One region of the Promicromonospora sp. NPDC023805 genome, then DNA from elsewhere that is predicted to be linked to it. Evidence: riboswitches for the same ligand, from Rfam matches in the RefSeq annotation. Region 1 holds a riboswitch; the other holds the start of a gene.
The links. A riboswitch is a leader RNA that binds a small molecule or an ion and turns the genes downstream of it on or off. The one in region 1 is predicted to bind FMN.
Positions count from the first base shown of each region.

Region 2: linked by a shared signal. The riboswitch ahead of pnuC (nicotinamide riboside transporter PnuC) and the one ahead of ribD (bifunctional diaminohydroxyphosphoribosylaminopyrimidine deaminase/5-amino-6-(5-phosphoribosylamino)uracil reductase RibD) in region 1 are both predicted to bind FMN.

Region 1 is NZ_JBFAAH010000024.1:32,853-37,017, reverse strand. It holds gene AB0F70_RS21050 (riboflavin synthase) at 1-528, opposite strand, end outside; gene ribD (bifunctional diaminohydroxyphosphoribosylaminopyrimidine deaminase/5-amino-6-(5-phosphoribosylamino)uracil reductase RibD) at 528-1,613, opposite strand; FMN riboswitch at 1,806-1,940, opposite strand; gene AB0F70_RS21040 (DUF2306 domain-containing protein) at 2,007-2,660, opposite strand; gene AB0F70_RS21035 (response regulator transcription factor) at 2,769-3,455, opposite strand; gene AB0F70_RS21030 (sensor histidine kinase) at 3,467-4,165, opposite strand, start outside.
Region 2 is NZ_JBFAAH010000019.1:15,966-20,130, reverse strand. It holds gene AB0F70_RS18415 (acyl-CoA dehydrogenase family protein) at 1-65, opposite strand, end outside; gene AB0F70_RS18410 (Gfo/Idh/MocA family oxidoreductase) at 115-1,266, opposite strand; gene pnuC (nicotinamide riboside transporter PnuC) at 1,286-1,972, opposite strand; FMN riboswitch at 2,086-2,223, opposite strand; gene AB0F70_RS18400 (helix-turn-helix domain-containing protein) at 2,316-3,068, opposite strand; gene AB0F70_RS18395 (hypothetical protein) at 3,139-3,333, opposite strand; gene AB0F70_RS18390 (disulfide bond formation protein DsbA) at 3,357-3,974, shown strand; gene AB0F70_RS18385 (LLM class F420-dependent oxidoreductase) at 4,027-4,165, shown strand, end outside.

The sequences.
Region 1 (4,165 bases):
CAGCCTGCCGAGCGTCGTCGCGGCGAGCGTGGTCGGGATGAGCGACACCCCGAAGCCGCCGTCGGACACCCACGTGACGGTCAGCGAGACGCCCGCCAGCGCGATCGAGCCCTTCTCCGCGACGTACCGGGTGAGGGCTGCGGGAGCGGAGAACTCCAGGTCGTCCCAGCGCGGGCCGGGCGTGCGGCGCACCAGCGTCGCGATGCCGTCGACGTGCCCCTGCACCACGTGCCCGCCCAGCCTGCCGTTCGCGGGCAGTGCGCGCTCCAGGTTGACCACCGAACCCGGGACGAGGCCGCCGAGCGAGCTGCGGCGCAGCGACTCGGGCATGATCTCCGCGACGAACGAGCCGTCCGCCACGGAGACGACGGTGAGGCACACCCCGTCGACGGCGATCGAGTCACCAGGTCGGGCGTCGGACGCGGCGAGCGGGCCGGCGACGGTCACGACGGCGTCCGCACCGTCGTCACCATCGGGGCGGACGAGCGCGACGACGGAGCCGAGCTCCTCGATGATTCCGGTGAACATCAGATCTCCTCCTTGGTGTGCCGGCTGAGCCGGCCGGGCTGGACTGGCTGGACTGACTCGGTGGCCGCCGTGGCCTCCGTGGGCCGGGCGGGCTGAGCCCGACGCGCTACCAGGAGCACGTCGTCGCCGAGCCGGGTCACGTCGTGGGTGGTGAAGCGTGCGGCGTCGCCGATAGTGGTGACGCCCAGGTCGCCGACGGCGGTGGCGCCCACACCGAGCAGCACGGGTGCCACGTACGCGTGGAGCTCGTCCACCGCGTCGGCGGCGAGCAGCGCGGTCGCCAGGGTGGGGCCGCCCTCCACGAGCAGGTGGCGCACCTCGCGCTCCGCGAGCCGGCCGAGGACGGCGTCGAGGTCGTGCTCGGGCAGCTGCAGCAGGGCGCCGCCCGGCCCGCGCAGGCGAGCGCCGGCGGGCACCGCGCGACGGCCGACGACGACCCGGAGCGGCTGGTGCTCGAAGAGGCCGCCGTCGATCGTCCGTGCGGTGAGCGACGGGTCGTCGGTCAGGGCGGTCCCCGTGCCGACGGCGATCGCGTCGACCTGCGCGCGGATCGTGTGGGCGTGGGCGCGGGCCTGCGGGCCGGTGATCCAGCGGCTCGTGCCGTCCGCGGCGGCGACCCGCCCGTCGAGGCTGGTCGCGAGCTTGAGGGTCACGTAGGGACGTCCGGTCCGGACGGCGTGCAGCCACTGGCGCAGCAGCTCCTCGCCCTCGTCGGCGAGGATGCCGGTCGTCACCTCGATCCCTGCGGCGCGCAGCCTGGCCGCGCCACCCGTCGCCACCGGGTTCGGGTCCGCGACCGCGACGTGCACCTCGGCGACGCCGGCGTCGATCAGCGCGTCGGCGCAGGGTCCGGTCCGGCCGTGGTGGGCGCAGGGCTCGAGCGTCACGACCGCTGTCGTGCCCCGCGGGTCGACGCCACGCGAACGTGCGTCGGCCAGCGCAGCCGCCTCCGCATGCGGTGTGCCCGCGCCACGGTGGAAGCCCTCGGCGACCGGGTGACCGCCCGGGTCGAGCAGCACGCAGCCGACGCGCGGGTTCGGGCCGTAGGCCGGGCCCTGTGCGGCCAGCGCGAGAGCGCGGCGCATGGTGGTCCGGAGCGTCGTCGTCCCGAACGTCGCGGCCGCATATGCCGCGGCGCGGCCCTGCGGTGGCTGGGTCATGCTGTCCTCCCCGAGCTTGGGTGCTCCGGGGTGGACGACGGGGCGCGGACGAGGCCAACCGGCCCTGCCCGCGCGCACGACGTCACGACGACGCACGCCCCAGGGGACGGCGACGCCGCACGTGCTTCCTCCCATCCGGACTTTCACCGTCGGTCCTGGAGTTTCACCAGATCAACCGGCCCTCCTTGCGGAGGACGCGGGTCGCGGACTGTCACCGCCGGCTCGGAATTACACCGACCCCGGAGCACGTGTGCGTACTGCTGCGTGCCAGCATGCCATAAACCTCGCGGACGTCGGCATGGCTTGCGTCACACCCCGTCACACCCTGGCCGTGATCCGCCGCCGACGGATCACCCACTCGGCGACCGCCGCGTTGATGACCCATGCAGCAGTCATGAGCACCGTGTTGGTGACCGGACCCGGTATGCCCGCGAACACGACGTACGGGCCGAGCAGCAGTGCCTGCGTACCCGCGCCCATGGCCAGCGCGTAGGCCCGCATCATCCACGCCGGGTGCGCCACGAAGTCGTGCCGCAGCGCCGCGCGCACCCCGAGGACCAGCGACACCACCATCACGACGCCGACCACATAGCGGACCCCGTTGACGACCACCGTGTCCTTGGTGGGCAGGTCGTAGAACGCGGTCATCCAGAGCCCCGTCAGCGCGACCCCGAGCCCGGCGGGGAACAGGACGCGGCCGGCCAACCGGTGCCAGCCGCGCCGGCGCAGGCTCGGGACGAACTGGAAAGCGCCCAGCATGCTGTAGACGGTCACGCAGACGATGTGCACCAGCACCGGGATCGGCTGGGTCACGAACCGCGCGTTGTCAGCGGTGACCAAGGGGTCGGCGGCCAGCTCGGAGACGCGTACGGCGCCGCCGAGGGCGGGGATGAGCGCGAGCAGGAGGAGGCCTGCGGGAACGAGCCATTGGCGGCGGCTGGTGAGCTTGGTCGTCACCTGGGATGTGGTCATGGTGCGAGCCTGCTCCGCCAGACCCCTGCGGGTCATGGGCCCGCGGACCAGTCTCGGCCTGGCCGAAAGTACGAGTGCAGGCCGAGTCAGAGCCGAGTCAGGACCGGGTCAGGGCCGGCGCGTGGAGTGCGCCGGGCGGACACGCCCCGTGTCGTACGCCCAGAGCGCCACCTCCACGCGGTTGCGCGCCCTCAGCTTGGTCATCAGGTTCGCGACGTGGGACTTCACGGTGCTCAGCGTGACGAACAGCTCGCGCGCTATCTCGGTGTTCGTGCGGCCGACGGCCACCGCCAGCAGAACCTCCTCCTCGCGTGCGGTGAGGGGGTCCAGCGGCTGGGCGGGCAGGTCGCGGGGACCGGTGTCGGCAAAGGCGCGCAGGAGGCGCGTGGTGACGCTCGGGGCGATCAGGGCCTCACCGGATGCGGCGGCCTCGATCGCCTGGGCCAGGAGCGCCGCTCCGGCGTCCTTGAGCAGGAAACCGCGAGCCCCGGCGCGCAGGGCCGCGTACACGTACTCGTCCAGGTCGAACGTGGTGATCACGACGACGGCGAGCGGCTCCGCGACACCGGGACCCGCGAGCAGCCTGGTGGCCTCGATGCCGTCGATGTCCGGCATCCGGATGTCGAGCAGGGCGACGTCGGGGCGCAGCCGCTGCGCCAGCTCGACGGCGGTCCGGCCGTCGGCGGCCTGCCCGACGACCTCGATGCCCTCCTGGGCGTTCAGGATCATGGTGAGGCCCGTGCGGACGATCTCCTGGTCGTCCGCCACGAGGACCCTGATGTTCCCGACGGTCATGCGCCCGGCAGTCATGCGGCGCCCGAGAACGGGAGCATCGCCTCGACGGTCCAGCCGGCAGCGTCAGGTCCGGCGTCCAGGGTGCCGCCCAGCAGTGCCGCACGCTCACGCATGCCGGCCAGCCCGTACCCGCCGTCGCCCGGAGCGTCTGGCGCACCGCCGTCGTCGGACACCCGGAGCCGGACGGACGTCTCACCGACGGTGACGCGGACCGCGATCCGGGTGGCGCCCCGAGCGTGACGGCGTGCGTTCGTGACCGACTCCTGCGCGATGCGCTGCACCGCGCCGCCCACGGCCGCCGAGACCCGGGTGGAGTCGCCCTCCAGGTCGACCTCGACGCGCGGCACGGTGGCGTCGGCGAGGCGTTCGACGTCGGCCAGCGTGGGCCCGGGAGCGAGCTCGTCCGCCTCGTGGGCACGGTCGCCGCCGTCCTCGCCGGGGCGCAGCTCGTCCGACCGCAGGACGCGGACCAGCGTGCGCATCTCGGCCAGCGCACGGGAGGCCTGCTCCTCGATCACCCGCAAGGCGTCGACAGCCGCTCCGGGATCGGTCTGCGACACGGCGAGCCCGGCCTGTGCCCGCACCGCCACCGCCGAGATGTGATGCCCGACGACGTCGTGCAGGTCCCGGGCCAGCCGCTCCCGTTCGAGCAGCACCACCTGCTCGCGTTCGCGCCGCCGCGCGCCGGACCGGTACCGGAGCGCCAGGCC
Region 2 (4,165 bases), on a different contig from region 1:
AAGTCGATGTCGAGCGGTTGCGAGACGTCGTAGTCGGGCGCCGTCACACCTGGGGTCTGAGTCATGGTTCCATGGTGCTCCGGTACTGGATCTCAGGTCAAACGATACTAGGTCTCACATCTGGGCCTGGTCGGCATGGCGGCAGGCCCGCCCGTCGGCCCACGGCTGCGGCTGGGTCCGCACTCGTTCGCCCGACGCCGCCGCGCGCCGCACCTCGAGCTGGAGGTACTGGTCCTGCGCGGCCTCGGCCACCGAGTACGGCGACGGCGCCCCGAGCAGGACGTGGTCAGCCATGTCGGCGACGATGCGCGCGATCGACAGCTCGTCGTCCGGCAGGCGGGCCGGGCGGAAGGCGTTGCGGTACAGCCAGTCGCCGTCGAGCGTGTAGCCGCGCAGGAACAGGCCCTCGTGGCTGCCAGCCCCGCCCGCGGCCACCCGCTCCAGCGTGGAGCGCCGGGGGAGCCCGTCGGCGCCGACGTGCCGCACGACGTCGTCGCGCAGCTCGCCGCGCTCACCGCGGACCAGCAACGCGGGGGAGCGGACCCAGGAGCGGTACTGGACGTCGTCGAACTCGTAGGTGCCGAGCCTGCCGTCGAAGTCCAGCCATGCGGTCGCGTGCACCGTGTCGACGAGGTCCAGGTCCTCGGGATCGCCCGCGCGGCTGGGGCTCGGCAGCACGCGGCGCGCATCGCGCCGGGCCGTGATCGTCGCGTCCTCGAACGTGACGCCCAGGGCCCGGCGCAGCACGCTGACGCCGTGGTAGTCGTGCGCCACGGCGACGTGCGCGTCAGTCACCGGCCCCAGCAGCCCCGAGCCGGCGACCGCGAGCTGCGCCCCGACCAGCGGCTCCAGGCGGTACTGCTCGGCGACGTGCACGCAGGCGCCGTCGTCCACGAGTCGCTGCAGCGCCGTCAGCTCCTCGACCGTGCCCGCCGCGGGTGTCTCCGTCAGGACGGGGACGCCCGCGGCGGCGAGGTCGCGGATCACCGGCTGGGCGGCGCCCGCCGGCAGGGTCAGCAGGACGACGTCGGGCCGGCCGCCGGCGAGCAGCTCGGGCACCGAGGCGTAGGCGGGCGCGGGAAGCCCGGGCAGGCCCGCGGCGGAAAGGCCGCGGGCCGCCAGCTCCGCGCGGTCCGCCGCGTTGCGGGTGGCAATGCCGACCACCTCGAAGTGGTCGGGCAGCGCATGCAGCACCCGCAGCATGGTCCGGGCCCGGAAGCCCGAGCCGACGATCCCGATCCTGGCCGTGCGGTCCCGTGAGGTCACGGAGCCCGACGCTACGCCCTCAGGCGGTGGCGACCGCTGGCTCGTCCGGCTCCGCGCTCTCACGGCGGCTGATGCGCCACCACGCGAAGAACCCGAACAGCGTGAACAGGCCGTAGACGAGGTACATCAGGGCGGTCGCCCAGTACCCGGCGGAGAACAGCAGCGGGACGCCGACCAGGTCGACGGCCACCCAGACCAGCCAGAACTCGACCCAGCCCTTGGCCATGCCGTAGGTCGCGAGCACGGAGCCCATGAAGATCCAGGCGTCGGCCCAGACCGGCTCGTACGAGCCGAGGGTGCGGAAGAGCGGGGTGAGGAGCAGCGTGCCGGCGAACATGCCGGTCACCAGGCCCACGCGGGCCTGCCAGGAGGCCCAGCGGGGGTGCACCGCCACCGTGCCGACGCCGCCCAGTCGCTGGGTCTGGCGCCAGCGGTACCAGCCGTAGATCGACACGGCGATGAACATGATCTGCCGGCCGGCCTGGCCCAGCATGTCCGCTCGCGTCGCGTCGCCGAACCAGGAACCCATGAACACCGTGAAGAGCAGGATGTTGCCCACGATGCCCACCGGCCAGGCCCACACCTTGCGGCGCAGGCCGCCGAGCGCCGACGCCAGGCCGAACAGGTTGCCGATCACCTCGCGCCAGTAGATCTGCTGGTCGGCGACCAGGAACGTCGCATCGTAGGCGGCGCGGAACCAGTCCATGTCTCTTCCCTCTCCGAAGGTCCGCACACGGGGACTCCGGGGTGAGGGTCGGCGCGCCACAAGGACACCGACGACGGCGCGAGACGGCACCCCGAGGGGTGGCGGCGCGCGCCGCACGTGCTTCCTCCCATCCGGACTTTAACCGTCGGTCCCGGAGTTTCACCAGGTCAACCGAGCCTCTCCCGAAGGAGCGACGCGGGTCGCGGACTGTCACCGCCGGCTCGGAATTTCACCGACCCCGGAGCACGTGTGCATCTGCTGCACTTTGAGCTACTTCACTGCTGCTAGCGGAACACAGGATGCCACGACCCCATTCCCGCGCGGAAGATCCGGCGCGAGCGGGCTAGGCCAGGGCTTCCCGGACCGCGCGAGCCACCTCGTCCGGCCCGGCACCCCCCGAGACGACGGTCACGACCACACGGCGGCCCGACGGCGCGCCGCCGCCGCCCGCCGGAGCGTGGCCCGCGGCGCCGAGGACGGCGGCCCGCCGCAGGTCGGCGAACGCCTCCTCGAGCTCGGGCCGCAGCTCGAGCGACGGCGTGCGCAGCCAGCGCCGCAGTATCGCGTTGTGCACCGCGACGACGGACGCCGCGAACGCTATCGACGCCGTGGACGTCGACCGCTCCGGCGGCAGCGTGTCGCGCAGGTAGTGCGTGAACGCCCGCTCGTAGCGGTGCGTGGTGATGAGCTCGCGGTCGCGCAGGGCAGGGACCTGCTGCAGCAGGGCGTACCGGGCGAGCGACGTCTCGCGCTGGCCCACGTGGTGGTCGAACACCATGCGTGCCGCGCGGCACACCTCAAGGTATGGGTCGATGTCGGGGTCCCAGGCGCGGCCGAGGTCGTGCCCGGACTCCTCGCTGGTGCGGGCGTCGGGGCGGGTGGCGGCCAGCATCACCACCACCTCCTCGAGCAGGAGCTCGTGGTCGGCGAAGACCACGTCCTCCTTCGAGCGGTACCGGCGGAAGAACGTGGCCCGGCTGACCTTTGCGGCGTCGGCGATCTCCTCGACGGTGGTCCCCTCGTACCCCTGCCGGGTGAACAGGTCCACCGCGACGTCTACTGCCTGCGCATGCGTGTGGGTACGGACGGCGGTCATGCCAGGCAGGCTACCGCGTACCCCTCGGGGCGCGGGAAAAATCCTTGAGCGATACGTGGTGGTCAAGGCGCTAGTTTTCCGGGTTCGAGATCTTGCCGGACCGGAGTCTGTGCAGGTAGCGCACCTCGCGCACGGCCATAAGGAGGCCGAGGCCACCGGGTACCGCCGACCACGGATGACCCAGTACAACTCCGACAAGGCACACCAGAAAGATCACCCCACCGCCGACGACGGTGGCGAGACTCGCCCAACGGATCCCGGTCACGCAGTGAGCGTAGTCTGCTGCGCGTGACCGAGATCGCTGCCAAGCCCGTCGTCGACGTCTACGTCGACCCCATGTGCCCCTTCGCCTGGATCACGTCGCGCTGGGCCCTCGAGGTGGCGCAGCTCCGCGACGTCGACCTGACCTTCAAGCTGATGAGCCTGTACCTGCTGAACAAGGACAGGGACATCCCGGAGAGCTACCGGACGCGCATCGAGACGTCCCGCGGCATCGGCCGCATCGCCGCGGCCGTCCAGACCGACCACGGCCCCGAGGCGTTCTCCGCGTTCTACACCGCCGCGGGCACCCGGATCCACAACCAGCAGAACAAGGACTTCGACGCGGTGGCGGTCGAGGCCCTCGCCGAGGCCGGCCTGCCCGCCGACCTCGTCGCGGCAGCGACGTCCACCGACTACGACGAGGCGCTCGCGGCCTCCCACGAGGCCGGCATGAAGCCCGTCGGCGACGACGTCGGCACGCCCACGATCCACGTCGACGGCGTCGCGTTCTTCGGCCCGGTGCTCACGCGCATCCCGCGCGGCGAGGAGGCGGCCGCCCTGTTCGACGCCTCCGTGACGCTCGCGCGGTACCCGTACTTCTACGAGATCAAGCGCTCCCGCACGACGGACCCCGCCTTCGACTGAGCCCCTTGGTCGCTCGCGGCCGATGTCGGTGGGGCGTGGCATCGTTGAGGCCATGACTCTTGACCTGCGTATCTTCACCGAGCCCCAGCAGGGTGCGACGTACGACGACCAGCTTGCTGTCGCCCAGGCGACCGAGCGCCTCGGGTTCAGCGCGTTCTTCCGGTCTGACCACTACCTCGCCATGGGTGACG